DNA from 2 places in the Nonomuraea sp. NPDC049309 genome. Region 2 is predicted to be linked to the other one. Evidence: riboswitches for the same ligand, from Rfam matches in the RefSeq annotation. Region 2 holds a riboswitch; the other holds the start of a gene.
What was found. A riboswitch is a leader RNA that binds a small molecule or an ion and turns the genes downstream of it on or off. The one in region 2 is predicted to bind thiamine pyrophosphate.

Region 1 (7,171 bases), on a different contig from region 2:
GGCCGCTCGGGTCGCGTTCCGGTTCCGGTGAGCGGCGGCCCTGGGGGCTGGTGCCGCGCCCGCGGTTCTCCGGCAAGACCGTTTTGGGGATCATCGCCGGCCTGCTCGTGGTGCTGTTGATCGCCGGCATCGGGATGTACTTCTGGATCGACTCGCGGTTGACGGGCATCGAGGGGGTGCTGGACGACTACGAGGGACGGCCCGCCGACACGCCGGGCACCAACTGGCTGCTCGTCGGCTCCGACAGCCGCAAGGGGCTGACCGCCGCCCAGCGCAAGAAGCTGAAGACCGGGCGGGCCGCGGGGCAGCGTACGGACTCGATGATGCTGCTGCACATCCCCGAGACCGACGACCCGCCCACGCTGATCAGCCTGCCGCGCGACTCCGCCGTCACCATCCCCGGCAGGGGTCGCGACAAGCTCAACGCGGCCTACGCCTTCGGCGGGCCCAAGCTGCTGGTGCGCACCATCGAGAACGCCACCGGCGTGCACATCGACCACTACATGGAGATCGGCTTCGCCGGGTTCGTCGACATCGTCGACGCCGTCGGCGGGGTCGAGATCAACGTGCGGGCCGCCGTCGACGACCCCAAGGCCGGGCTCAAGCTGAAGAAGGGCGTGCAGACGCTCAACGGCGCGCAGGCGCTCGGCTACGTGCGCACCCGCAAGGGCGGCGCGTTGCCCGACTACGAGCGCACCAAGCGGCAGCGGCAGTTCCTCGGCGCGGTCGTGAAGAAGGCGGCGAGCCCCGGGGTGCTGCTCAACCCGTTCACCGCGGTCCCGCTGGCGGCGAGCGCCACCGACGCGGTCGAGGTCGACGCCGGCACGGGCGCCTTCGACATGCTCTCGCTCGGGCTGGCCATGGGCGACAGCCCGGTGACCACGGTGGTGCCGTTCGGCGGCAACGAGACCGTGCCGAGCGGCGCGGCGGTGAAGTGGGACCGGCCGAAGGCCCTCGCCATGTTCAACGCGATCAAGGAGGGCCGGCCGGTGCCGAAGGACGTCGTCGACCGCAACTGATGCTGAGGGGGCGGGTCGGGTCGGGCTGGTCGGTGTCGAAGGGCGTCGTCGGCCGTGACCGATCCCTCCCGGGTCACCGGGGCTCAGGTCACGGGGGTCACGTTATGGTGGTCGTCATCACCGCGACGTTGTCGGAGCCGATGGCGCGGGCCACCGCGTCGGCCACCCAGTGGCCCCTGGCGAGCTCCTTGACCCGTGACCTGCTCGAGCCGGGAAACGCCTTGCGGTCCAGGCCGGCCGCCTTGGCCAGCGCGATCAGCGCGGTCGTGCGGGCGTCGGGTGCGGCGCCCGCGAGCACGGCCGCCGCCCGGCTCCTGACCTCGGCCTCGACCGCGGGATTCAGCTCCGGCCAGCGGGTGACGGGGAAGATCCCGAGCGCCTTCGTGCGCTCCATGGCCAGGACGCCGGCCCGCGCCAGGCGGGCGAGCAGGCGGCCGCGCAGGTCGTCCGACTTCAGCTTGCGCACCCACCACTCGGGGGTGCGCGGCCTGTCCCGCGCGATCAGCGATAGCGCGGCGTCCAGCTCCGCGTCGCCGAGCGGCTGGGGCGCGGCGACCGCCAGCCGCCTGCCGACCTTGGCGATGCGGCCGGCCAGCGCCAGCTCGGCCAGGACGCCGCCGCCCAGCGCCAGGTCGAGCTGGGCCGTGCTGATGAGGAACCTGCCCTGGTGCTCGCTGAGCGCCAGGAGGAGAAGTTCTTCGGCGATCGTCACGGTCATGCCTTCGACCCTAACGGCGTGATTTGGGGTTCCCCGGCCGGGTGCAAGCGGGACGTACGCTGGGGGCATGCCCGAACTTCCCGAGGTCGAGTCGCTCACCGGCTTTCTGCGCGAGCGGGCCGTGGGCCGCGCGATCGCCGGGGTCGACGTGGTGGCCGTTCAGGCGCTCAAGACGTTCGACCCGCCGGTCACCGCGCTCAACGGGCTGACGGTGACCGGCGTGGCCAGGCACGGCAAGTTCCTCGATCTCGACTGCGACGGGCTGCACCTGGTCGTCCACCTGGCGCGGGCGGGGTGGCTGCGCTGGCGCGACGACCTGTCGGGCGCGAAGCCGGTGCGGCCCGGCAAGGGGCCGCTGGCCGTACGCGTGCGGCTGGCGCCCGACGAGGAGGGCCTGGCGCCGGGGTTCGAGCTGACGGAGGCGGGGACGCAGAAGCGTCTTGCCGTCTATGTCACAAAAAATCCGGACGATGTGCCGGGCATCGCCGCTCTCGGCCCCGACCCGCTCGCCGAGTCGTTCACGGTCGAGGCGCTCAAGCGCATCGTCGGCGGCAAGCGCACCCAGATCAAGGGCCTGCTGCGCGACCAGAAGGTGATCGCCGGCATCGGCAACGCCTACTCCGACGAGGTGTTGCACGCGGCCAAGATGTCGCCGTTCAAGATCGCCGCGACGCTGACCGACGCGCAGATCGCCGACCTGCACGAGGCCATCGTGACCACGCTGCGCGACGCGGTCGAGCGGGCCCGCGGGCTGGCCGCCAAGGATCTCAAGGCGGAGAAGAAGTCGGGGCTACGGGTGCACAACCGTACGGGGCAGCCCTGCGACGTGTGCGGCGACACGATCAGGGAGGTGTCGTTCGCCGACTCCTCGCTGCAGTACTGCCCGACCTGCCAGACCGGTGGCAAGCCGCTGGCCGACCGCCGCCTGTCCCGCCTGCTGAAGTAGCCGGGCGGCCGGTGCACCGCCGCGCGCAGGCCATGATGGAGTCATGACCGTTCCTGAGATCGAGGCCAGTGCCGTACCCGCAGACGCTTACCTGCTCGACGTCCGCGAGCAGGAGGAATGGCTGGCGGGCCACGCGCCGCAGGCCGTTCACATCCCGATGACCCAGATCCAGGGGCGCGTGGACGAGGTTCCCGACGACCGCACGATCTACGTCGTGTGCCGGGTGGGCGGCCGTTCCCTGCAGGTCGCGGCCTGGCTCAACCAGCTCGGGCGCGATGCGGTCAACGTCGGCGGCGGCATGCAGTCGTGGGAGGCGGCGCGGCGGCCGATGGTCAGCGAAACGGGCCAGGAGCCTTTTGTGGCATAAGTCCCCCACTATGGCGACTTAGACGCCATTGAGGCATTATTGGGGCGCAAACTACAGATCGTCGCGGGAGCTCGGGGTCGCCGGGCTGAGAGGGCAGCACAACCATCCGCTGCCGACCGCCTGAACCTGTCCGGGTAATGCCGGCGTAGGGAGTGTGCGATGTCGCACGGCGTCGAAGAAGTACCTCTGACTCTTGACGGAGAGGCCCCCAAGACCCTGGGCGTGCTCGATCAGGGCGCGCTCTGGGCCAACCTCGGTGTCAGCCTGCTCGGCTTCTCCGGAGCGCTGCTGCTGCTCGACCCGCTGGGCGACGCCCCGCTGACGCTGGCCGCGGCGCTGATCGCCACCGTGGTCGGCAGCCTCATCGGCACCGCCATGGTGGGCCTGTCCGCCATCCCCGGCACGCACACGGGCAAGCCCGCGATGGTGCTGCTGCGCGGGTTGTTCGGCGCGCGGATCTCGTACGTGCCCACGGTGCTGAACATCATCCAGATGATCGGCTGGGGCGCCTTCGAGCTGTGGGTGATCGCCAAGGGCGCGGGCGCGATCTTCCCCGCGGTGCCGTACCAGGTGTGGGTGATCGTGGCGGGCGTGCTGACGGCGGCGCTGACCATCTGGCCGCTCGGCTCGATCCGGCTGCTGCGCCGCTACGTCACGGTCGGCGTGATCGTGGCGATGGTCTGGTTCACGGTGTTCTTCCTGCGCGAGGCCCCCTCGCCCGAGGGCGGGAGCTGGACGGCCTTCCCCGCCGCCGTGGACTACGTGATCGCGCTGTCGGTGTCGTGGGTGCCGATGGCGGCCGACTTCGCCCGGCACTCGCGCTCGGGCAAGGCCGCGTTCACCGGCGTGGTCGGCGGCTACACGCTGGCCCAGGTGGCCTGCCTGGGGCTGGGCGTGTACGCGGTGGCGCTGGCGGGCGCCGACGGCGTGCTCGCCGACCAGACGACGGTGTTCAACCCGTTCGTCGCGGTGCCGCTCGGCGCGCTGTTCTTCGGCATCCTCGTGCTGCGCGAGACCGACCAGTCGTTCGCCAACGTCTACTCCACCACGATGTCGCTGCAGAACCTCATGCCGCGGGTGGACCGGCGCATCCTGTCGACCGCCATCGGCGTGGTCACGATCGTGATCGCCCTGTTCGCGGACGTGAACTCCTACGGCGTGTTCCTCGGCGTGATCGGCGCCGTGTTCGTGCCGATGTTCGCGGTGCTCGCGGTCGACTACTTCGTGCTGCGCCGCGGCGAGGGCTGGAACACCGCCGAGGACGCACCCTCGCGCTGGTCGATGCTGGTGCCGTGGGCGCTGGGCTTCGCCGCGTACTGGCTGACCACCTCGACGCCGACCTTCGCCGCGTGGGACGGCTGGTGGGCCGGCGTGCGCGACGCGCTCGGCTTCGTACGGGAGCCGTGGATGAACGGCGCGCTGGGCGGCGCCTTGGTGGCCGCCCTGGTCACGCTGCTCATCGGGCTCATCCAGCGATCGCGCGCCGCTCGACGTTGAGCAGATGCTGCTTGGCGGCCGCGCCGCCCGGGTAGTCGCCGAGCTCGCCGTCCTCGCGCACCACCCGGTGGCAGGGCACGATGACGCAGACCGGGTTGGAGGCCAGCGCGTTGCCGATCGCTCGCAGCGCGCGCGGCCTGCCGATGCTCTCTCCGATCCGCTCGATCGTCGTGGTGGTGCCGTAGGGGACCGCCATGGTCTTCTGCAGCACCGTACGCGCGAACGGCGTGGCCAGGGTCAGGTCCACCGGCGTGGCGAACGCGCGCAGCCGCCCGGAGAAGTACGCGTCGAGCTCCCTGCGCACCGGGTCGAGCCGCCGCGAGTCGGGTCCGATGAACCGGCCCAGATGGCGTGTGACCCGCTCGAACACGTCGTTCTCCGCCTCATAGCTGCACGCCACGATGCCCTTGGCGGTCACCGCCAGCACCAGCCTGCCCACCGCGCCGTCGTAGGTGCCGAACGCGATGTCGGGTGGGGTCTCACCCCGATAGGTGCTGGAGGTCACTCGCAACAGGGCATCGAGATCGTTGCTCGACATACCCCTCACCCTCCCACCTGCCGGGAATCACCGTGACCGCAGCGTATCGGACGGATCGCCCGACGCACCCACCGCGCCACGTGCACTATGGAGTAGTGGGGGACGAATGGGCCGGTAGTGACGATGAGATCGCTCGTGCGGCGCTCGCCAGCTCGCCCAACGCCATCGTGGCGCTCGACCGCGACCAGAGCGTGCTGGTGTGGAACGCCGCCGCCGAGCGCATGTTCGGCTATAGCGCCGACGAGCTGCTCGGACGCCGCGCGCCGATCGTGCCCGAGGAGCTGACCGCCGAGCACAACGCGGTCCTCGAGCGCGTGCGCACGGGAGAGCCCGTGTCGCTGCGCACCAAGCGCCTGCACGCCGACGGCCGGGTGCTCGATCTGCGGGTGGACATCAGCGCCCTGCGCCTGGGCAGCGCCGTGGCCGGCTACGTGTGCGCCTACCACCCCGCCAGGGCCGACGAGATGGCCGAGCACCGCATGGCGCGCAGGGCCCGCCTGGTCGCCCGGCTCACCGACGTCGTGGGCGACATCAACTCCGAGCTGGAGCTGCCCGCCGTGCTCGACCGCATCTCGGCCAGCCTGACCGAGCTGACCGGGGCGGACGCGGGCGGGTTCGTCCTCATCGAGGGCGACAGGCTGCGGCTGGTCAGCACGTACCAGCTGCCCGAGGCGATCAGGGGCATCACCACCGACCTGCGCACGAGCCTGGTGGACAAGCTCTTACGCACCGGCAAGACCGTGCTGCTGCAGTCCGAAGGGCTCGACGACCTGGTGTGGGCGCGGCTGAAGGGGCTGCACACGATCGCCCTGGGGCTCGCGGCCGTGGGCGGGCGGCCGTACGGCGCCCTGTACGCCCTGTTCGCCCGCCGCAACCCGGGACACCTGGAGCTGGAGCTGCTGGAGCTGCTGGCCGGGCACGCCGGCATCGCGGTCGGCAACGCGGTCGCCTACCAGGAGGCGGTGCGGCAGCGGGCGCACGAGCAGGCCGTGTTCGACGCGAGCGCCGACGGCATCGCCGTGCTCGACCAGGAGGGCAACGTGGTGCGCTGGAATCCGGCCGCCGCCGAGCTGACAGCGCTGCCCGCGGAGTCCGTCATCGGCGGTCCGCCGCCGTTCCCGCTGCCCAAGGCCGGCGAGAAGGGCACCTTCCAGCTCGGCAACGGCCGCTGGCTCGACGTGGTGAGCGCGCGGATCGAGGAGACCGGCGAGGTGGTCGTCGACTTCCGCGACGTGACCGCCGCCAAGGAGCTGGAGGAGGCCAAGGACCTGTTCCTCGCCACGACCAGCCACGAGCTGCGCACCCCGATCACCATCGTGCGGGGCTTCGCCAGCACGCTCGACTCGCGCTGGGACGCCATGACCGACCAGGCCCGCCGCTCGGCCGTGCACACGATCGCCGAGCGCGCGAAGTCGCTGGGCGTGCTCATGGACCACCTGCTGCTCGGCGCGCGGGCGGGGGCGGACGAGCTGAAGGTCCGCATCGAGGAGTTCGACCTGCGCGAGCGCATCGTGGCGGCCACGCTGGGGCTGCCCGAGCTGTCCGACCGGCACCGGGTCGAGGTGCACGTACCCGAAGGGCTGCCGCGCGTGCTGGGCGACGCGCTGGCCACGGACATCCTGCTCGGGCAGCTGCTGGAGAACGCGTTCAAGTACTCGCCGAAGGGCGGGCTGATCAGCGTGGCGGCCTGGCCGGAGGACGACAAGGTGGTCGTCGTCGTGGACGACGAGGGGGTGGGGATCGCCCCGTCTGACCGCGAACGTATCTTTGAGCGCTTCGTCCAGGTGGACAGCGGCGACCGGAGACGGTTTGGTGGAGTGGGGCTCGGTCTCTACATCGTCCGCAGCCTCGCACGTGCACAGGGCGGAGACGTGAGCGCGCATCCGAGACCGGGAGGGGGCACCAGAATGCGGCTGGTTCTGCGGAGCTCTTCCTCTATCGGATCCGACACACCGATGCGGTAACGAGGTGGTCACGGTTGCGCTGATCTATCTTCCAATGTGTACAAGCTGTGATCGAGATGCGGTTTCTGGGATCGAGTAACGGGGCATTTCGGTCGTACCGGGGAGTGTTCCCGCGGGGGGCA
Region 2 (7,171 bases):
CTTCGACTCGGCGCTGCGGGTGGCGCTCTACAAGAGCGGCAGGTACTCGGTCGAGCAGCCGCTGCGGCTCGGCCTGGTGCTCGCCGCCCGCGAGCTGACGCCGTGGATGGACGAGCTGTGCACCGGGTACGGCCAGCGCGTCGGCATCGCCTTCCAGCTCCGCGACGACATCCTGGGCGTCTTCGGCGACCCGGCGGAGACGGGCAAGCCCGCCGGTGACGACCTGCGCGAGGGCAAGCGCACGATGCTGGTGGCGCGCACCCTCGCCGCCGCCTCCCCCGCCGGGGCCGCCACCGTGCGCCGGCTGCTCGGCGACCCCGGCCTCGACGAGCGGGGCGTGGCGGAGCTGCGCACGATCATCGAGGACAGCGGGGCGCTGCAGGAGTGCGAGGACCTGATCTCCGACTATCTCGGCCAGGCGCTGACCGCGCTGGAGGCGGCGCCGGTCACGGCGGAGGCCCGTGCGGCGCTGACCGAGCTGGCGATCGCGGCGACGTCCCGTAAGACCTGACGCGCGCCGCCTGATCGGGTACGCCTACGCCTGACGCGGGAGCGCTCCCGCGTCACGGGCGAACCCGCCCCGGCTGCCGAGGGGCGCGCCGGAGCCCCGTGCCGGGCGCCGGCCCCGGTACCGCCCTCCACCGCCGCCAGGCCCCAGCGGGTGAGAGATCGCGGGCCAGGAGGTCTGGACGGACGCGGGAAAGACGCGGAAGAGCGGCGAAGGCCGCCGGAGAAAGACGGGAGGCGCCCGTGCGGGGAGCGCGGGCGCCTCGGAGGTTTCAGCGGGCCGGCCCGGCGGCCAGCCGCTTGGCGAACTCGGCCGCGGCCGCCCCTGGGTCGTCGGCCTCGGTGATGGCGCGCACGACCACCACCCGGGTCACGCCGTACGACATCACCTCGTCGAGGTTGCCCAGGTCGATGCCGCCGATCCCGAACCACGGGCGCGAGGTGCCGAGCGAGGCGGCGTGCCGCAGCAGCGGCGGCCCCGGCGCGGGGCGTCCGGGCTTGGTGGGGGTCGGCCAGATCGGGCCGCAGCAGAAGTAGTCGACGCCCTCCTCCACGGCCGCGGCGGACGCCTCGGCCGCGGAGTGGGTGGACCGTCCGATGAGGATGCCGTCGCCGAGTATCTCTCGCGCGACGCTCACCGGAAGGTCGTCCTGCCCCAGGTGGAGCACGTCGGGCCGGGCGGCGTAGGCGATGTCCGCCCGGTCGTTGACAGCGAGCAGTTTGCCGTGCCGGTCGCAGGCGTCGCGGAAGACCTCGAGCAGCGCGAGTTCTTCGCGCGCCTCGAGACCCTTCTCCCGCAGCTGGATGATGTCCACACCGCCCGCCAGCACGGCGTCGAGGAACTCCGCCAGATCGCCGCGGTCGCGGCGGCCGTCTGTGCAGAGGTAGAGGCGGGCCTCAGAAAGCGAGGGCTTGGGCACGCCGCTTGACCTCTGTGTGACGCCCTGCCCTGATCGCCTCGATGGGCGACCCGGGGAGCGAGTCGTCGGGGGTGAAGAGCCAGCGAAGCGCCTCGACGTCGTCGAAACCGGCGTCCTGCAGCACGGTGAGCGTGCCGGGCAGGCCCTTCATCACGTCCTTTCCGTCGAGGAACTTCGCGGGCACCTGCGGCCCGCCGCTGCCGCGGCGCACGCCGAGCAGCTTGTGGTCCTTGAGGAGTTGCTTGGCCCGGCCGATCGGAAGCTCGAGGCGCTGGGCCACTTCGGGGAGGGTGAGCCACTCGTCGACGAGCTGCTCGGTCTCCCGGTCGATCTGTGCAACAGAAAGCGTCACGAAACCACAACTACCACATGGCGTGCTTGCTCAAACAACACAATCTCGTAGGGGTACCTGTGGATCTACCAGGCGTTCCGTGTCCAGCCGGTGACCCGCTTCGATGATGCGCCGGCCCTGGACGAGGTCCCGCGGCCGGTCCACGGCGAGCACCGCGGTGAGCCCGTCGTCCGGAGTGAGCCAGACGGCCGACCACTTGCCTTCGGGCTCGCCCCGGTACACGAGCCGGTCGGCGCCGGTGTGGTGCCCGGCGTACTGGAGCATGTGGCCGAACTGCTCCGACCAGAAGTACGGCACCGGGTCGTAGACCGCCTCCTCCCCCAGCAGCGTCGCGGCGGCGACGTCGGGGGCGTTGAGCGCGGTGTCCCAGTGCTCGACCCGCATGCGGGTGCCCCAGCGGCGCGACCACCAGGCGGCGCAGTCGCCCACCGCGACCACACCGGGCAGCGAGGTGCGCAGGTGCTCGTCGGTGACGACGCCGTTGTGCAGGTCGATGTCGGCGTTCGCGAGCCATTCGACGGCCGGGCGCACGCCGATGCCGGTGACGACCACGTGGGATTCGACGAACTCGCCGCCCACCAGGCGTACGCCGCCCTCTTCGACCGACTCGACCATGGTGCCGAGCCGCAGATCGATGCCTTCGTACCAGGGGATCGTGCGCCCGCCGAGCTCCGTGCCGATCGCGGCGGCGAGCGGCGTCCGCGCCGCCTCGATGACCGTGACCGCGCAGCCCGCGCGGCGGGCGGCGGTGGCGACCTCCGCGCCGATCCAGCCCGCGCCGATGACCGTGACCCGCGCTCCGGGCACGAGCATCACGCGCAGCTCGTGGGCGTCGTCGAGGGTGCGCAGGACGTGCTGCGGGCCGTCGCCGGGCAGCCTGATGGGCTCGGCGCCGGTGGCGATGACCAGGCCGTCGTAGGGGAGCTCACCCTCGGTGGTCTCCACGACGCCCGCGCGCAGCGACGTGGCCGCGACGCCAGGCCGGAAGTCCACCTGGAGGGCGTCGAGGTCGGTGTCGATGAAGCTGGTGTCGGCCTCGCCCTTCAGCACCGCCTTCGACAGCGGCGGGCGATCGTAGGGGCGGTGGCGCTCCTGGCCGAGCAGCGTGATGCGGCCGCCGAAGCCGCGCCCGCGCAGGGCCTCCACCGTACGCACACCCGCGAGACCCGCTCCCACCACCACGACATGGTTCACGTTCATGACCATAACGGGGACCCTAAGGGGCCGGTGCGTGCGTCCCCTACCGAGGTCGTAGGCTGTGGACGGTAAGACGCGCGGGAGTCCGGCCGTGACCGGGCTGAGAGGAAGGCTGTGACGGGCCTTCGACCGCAAGACACCTGATCCGGATCATGCCGGCGAAGGGAGCGCATGATGGACGTGATCGTGGGCGGCGGGGTCGTCGGGCTGTCCGTGGCCTGGCGGCTCGCACGCGAGGGACGGCCGGTCACCGTGGTCGATCCCGCGCCCGCCACCGGGGCCTCCCACGCGGCCGCCGGGATGCTGGCGCCGGTGAGCGAGGTCACCTACACCGAGGCGCCGCTGCTGCGGCTGGGCCTGGCGGCGCTGAGCCGCTGGCCGGCCTTCGCGGCCGAGCTGGCCGAGGACGCCGGCCTTCCCGCCGGCGAGGTCTCCCCCGCCGCCTTGGCCCGCGGCCCCCGTTCGGCCGCCTCCGCGCCCCTCGGCGCGCACGCCCCGAAGGACCCGTCCGGCTCGGGCGGGCGTGGCTTCGCGAGCGCCGGGCCCGATGCGGGTGGGCGCGATTCCGCGGGCGGGCTGGATCTGCGGGCCGAGGGAACGCTGGACGTCGCGTTCGGCTCCGACGACCTGGCGATGCTGGACGAGCTGGCCGCGTTCATGGAGAAGCTGGACCTGCCGGTCGAGCGGCTGACCGGGCGCGAGTGCCGGCGTCTGGAGCCGATGCTGGCCCCCTCGGTGCGCGGCGGGCTGCTCGCGCCGGGCGACGCCTGGGTGAACCCGCGGCGGGTGACGGCGGCGCTGCTCACCGCTCTGGAGCGGCGCAGCGTTCCCCTGGTGCGGGCGCGCGTCAGCGAGCTGGTCCGTACGAACGGCGCCGTCACGGGCGTCCGCCTGGCGACACCCACCGGGGCACCGGCGACCGGCCTGCGCCTCGGCGGTCACCACGCCGGTGGACCGCCTGCCGCGCCGCACCCCGCGGAGACCGGCGGCCGCGCGGGCGCGGGTGCCGGTGACGCCGCCGGGCGGGCCGATCGCAGCGGCCGGGCCGGTGAGTGGGCCGACGGCGACGTGCTGGCGGCCGACCGGGTGGTGCTGGCGGCCGGGGCGTGGAGCGGTGAGCTGGCCGACGTGCCGGTGCGCCCGGTCAAGGGCCAGATCATGCGCCTGCGCTCGCCGCAGCCGCTGCTCACCCACTGCGTGCGCGGCACCGTTCACGGCTCGCCGGTCTACCTCGTTCCCCGGGGCGACGGCGAGCTGGTGGTCGGGGCCACGCAGGAGGAGCTGGGGTTCGACACATCGGTGACCGCGGGCGGCCTGTACGAGCTGCTGCGCGACGCCAGGGAGCTGGTGCCCGGCGTCACCGAGCTGGAGGTCGCCGACGTGGTCGCGGGCCTGCGGCCGGGCACCCCCGACAATCTCCCGGTCATCGGCCCGGCGAGGACTCCGGGGCTGACGTACGCGACCGGGCACCACCGCGGCGGGGTGCTGATGGCCCCGCTGACGGCGGCCATCCTGATGGGCGAGGAGAGCGAGCTGGCGACGCTGTGCTCGCCAGGGAGGTTTCAGGAAATTTCATGATTGTCACGATCAACGGGTCCGAGCGCGAGGTGGCCGACGGCACCACCGTGGCGGAGGCCGTACGGACGCTGACGACGGCCACCACCGGCGTGGCCGTGGCCGTGAACGACGAGGTGGTCACCCGCAGCGCCTGGGAGACGACGGCGCTCAGCGACCGTGACCGCGTGGAGGTGCTGACGGCGGTGCAAGGTGGATGAGCTGATCATCGCCGGTGAGAAGTTCTCCTCCCGGCTCATCATGGGCACCGGCGGCGCGCCCTCGCTGGAGGTGCTGGACCAGGCGCTGGCCGCGTCCGGCACCGAGCTGACCACGGTGGCGATGCGCCGGCTCGATCCGTCGGCGCGCGGTTCCGTGCTGGACGTGCTGAACAAGCGCAATATCAAGGTGCTGCCGAACACGGCGGGCTGCTTCACGGCGGGCGACGCCGTGCTGACGGCCCGGCTGGCCAGGGAGGCCCTGGGCACCAACTGGGTCAAGCTGGAGGTCATCGCCGACGAGCGCACGCTGCTGCCCGACCCGATCGAGACGTTCGACGCGGCGGAGCGGCTGGTGGCCGAGGGGTTCGTGGTGCTGCCGTACATCGGGGACGACCCGGCGCTGGCCCGCCGCCTGGAGCAGGCCGGCTGCGCGGCCGTCATGCCGCTGGGCGCGCCGATCGGCTCCGGGCTCGGCATCCGCAACCCGCACAACATCGAGCTGATCGTGGAGGCCGCGTCCGTGCCGGTGATCCTCGACGCGGGCATCGGCACGGCCAGCGACGCCGCGCTGGCGATGGAGCTGGGCTGCGACGCCGTGCTGCTGGCCACGGCCGTGACGCGGGCGCAGCGGCCCGACCTGATGGCGGCGGCGATGAAGCAGGCGGTGATCGCCGGGCGGCTCGCGTCCCAGGCGGGCCGCATCCCGCGCCGCCGCTACGCCGAGGCGTCCTCCCCCATGACGCCGTGACACGCTCCTGACAGACGGGCCCGCCCACGATGGGCGGGCCCGTCTCATGAACGCCGTCTCATGAACGCCGCCTCATGAACGCCGCCTCATGAACACCGCCTCATGAACACCGCCTCGTCCGCTCCGGCGACACGCCGGGGCCACATCGGCATCCCCGCGGCGGCGCGGACGAGAACGTCTCCGCATCGGTTTCGGGCGGCAAGGCCATCCCGGTGGCAAATCGCCCGTAAACTCAGCGGGGTGGACACGACGACTGCGGACCCCCTGGTCGGGCGGCTTCTCGATGGGCGTTACCGCATCGAGGGCCGGATCGCCCGGGGCGGTATGGCGACCGTCTATCTCGCGCTGGACGTCCGGCTCGACCGGACCGTCGCGCTGAAGGTCATGCATCGCTCGCTCGCCGAGGACCCTGCGTTCGTCAGGAGGTTCATCGGCGAGGCGAAGTCGGTCGCCAGCCTGTCACACCCCAACGTGGTGGCGGTCTTCGATCAGGGCACCGACAACGACGTCGTCTACCTGTCGATGGAGTACGTCCCCGGCCGCACGCTGCGCGACATCCTGCGCGAGCGCGGCCGCCTGCCGGCCCGCGAGGCGCTGGAGATCCTCATCCCGGTGCTCGCCGCCCTGGGCGCGGCCCACAAGGCCGGCATGGTGCACCGCGACGTCAAGCCGGAGAACGTCCTGATGACCGAGGACGGCCGGGTCAAGGTCGTCGACTTCGGTCTGGCCAGGGCGATCGAGGCGACCAACCAGACCCGCACCGGCATGCTGATCGGCACGATCGGCTACATGGCGCCCGAGCAGGTGCTGACCGGCGCCGCCGACGTGCGCAGCGACGTCTACGCCGCCGGCATCATGCTGTTCGAGCTGGTGACCGGGCAGCAGCCGTACTCCGGTGACACCCCGATGTCGGTGGCCTACCGGCACGTCCACGACACCGTTCCCCCGCCGTCGTCGATCTGTCCGGACGTCCCGCATCTGATCGACCGGCTGGTGGCGAGCGCGACGGCCCGCGAGCCGGACGACCGCCCGGCCGACGCGACCGCGATGCTGGTGGCGGCGGTCGAGACCCATCGCGTGCTGCCGCACACGTCGATCCCGCCGGGCACGTCCTCGCTGCCGGGCACCGCGGCGTTCCACTCGCAGCAGACGGCGGCGCTCACGGCCGTCCAGCCGGATCCGTCCCGGCCGGTCCATTCCGTGCACTCGGCTCCGTCGGTGCCGCACGCGGCGCCGGCCCACACGCTGATCCAGCCGCGGCTGGAGGTGGCCGAGCCCGAGCCGCGGCGGCGGTTCCGCCCGAGCTGGTTCCTGGCCGGCCTGGCCGCGGTGATGGTGATCGCGGTGGGCCTGACCGGCTGGTACTTCTCGCTGCCCGAGATGGTGAAGGTGCCCGACATCGTGGGCAAGGACCTGGCGCTGGCCGAGAAGGACCTCGTAGCCGCCGGGCTGAAGGTGCGCAAGGGCGAGAGCCAGTACGACGAGAAGGTGGCCGAGGGCCTGGTGCTGAGCAGCGACCCGGTGGCCGACGCCGAGCTGGAGAAGGGCTCGACGGTCACGCTGACGCTCTCGCTGGGCCCCGAGCGCATCGTGGTGCCCAACGTGACCGGCATGAGCGGCAACGACGCCCGCGCCGCCATCGCCAGGGCCGGTCTGACCGTCGGCACCGTCA

Region 1: linked by a shared signal. The riboswitch ahead of ACGFIM_RS17675 (purine-cytosine permease family protein) and the one ahead of ACGFIM_RS09370 (FAD-dependent oxidoreductase) in region 2 are both predicted to bind thiamine pyrophosphate.

What each region holds. Positions count from the first base shown of each region.
Region 1 covers NZ_JBICSH010000002.1:797,646-804,816, reverse strand. Annotated here, with positions in the region: gene ACGFIM_RS17695 (LCP family protein) at 1-1,019, shown strand, start outside; gene ACGFIM_RS17690 (GPP34 family phosphoprotein) at 1,117-1,737, opposite strand; gene ACGFIM_RS17685 (Fpg/Nei family DNA glycosylase) at 1,805-2,683, shown strand; gene ACGFIM_RS17680 (rhodanese-like domain-containing protein) at 2,727-3,050, shown strand; TPP riboswitch at 3,104-3,220, shown strand; gene ACGFIM_RS17675 (purine-cytosine permease family protein) at 3,210-4,547, shown strand; gene ACGFIM_RS17670 (methylated-DNA--[protein]-cysteine S-methyltransferase) at 4,516-5,085, opposite strand; gene ACGFIM_RS17665 (PAS domain S-box protein) at 5,181-7,049, shown strand.
Region 2 covers NZ_JBICSH010000001.1:2,088,017-2,095,187, forward strand. Annotated here, with positions in the region: gene ACGFIM_RS09350 (polyprenyl synthetase family protein) at 1-511, shown strand, start outside; gene thiE (thiamine phosphate synthase) at 780-1,427, opposite strand; gene ACGFIM_RS09360 (Rv2175c family DNA-binding protein) at 1,405-1,779, opposite strand; gene ACGFIM_RS09365 (NAD(P)/FAD-dependent oxidoreductase) at 1,810-2,973, opposite strand; TPP riboswitch at 3,044-3,160, shown strand; gene ACGFIM_RS09370 (FAD-dependent oxidoreductase) at 3,148-4,554, shown strand; gene thiS (sulfur carrier protein ThiS) at 4,551-4,751, shown strand; gene ACGFIM_RS09380 (thiazole synthase) at 4,744-5,499, shown strand; gene pknB (Stk1 family PASTA domain-containing Ser/Thr kinase) at 5,740-7,171, shown strand, end outside.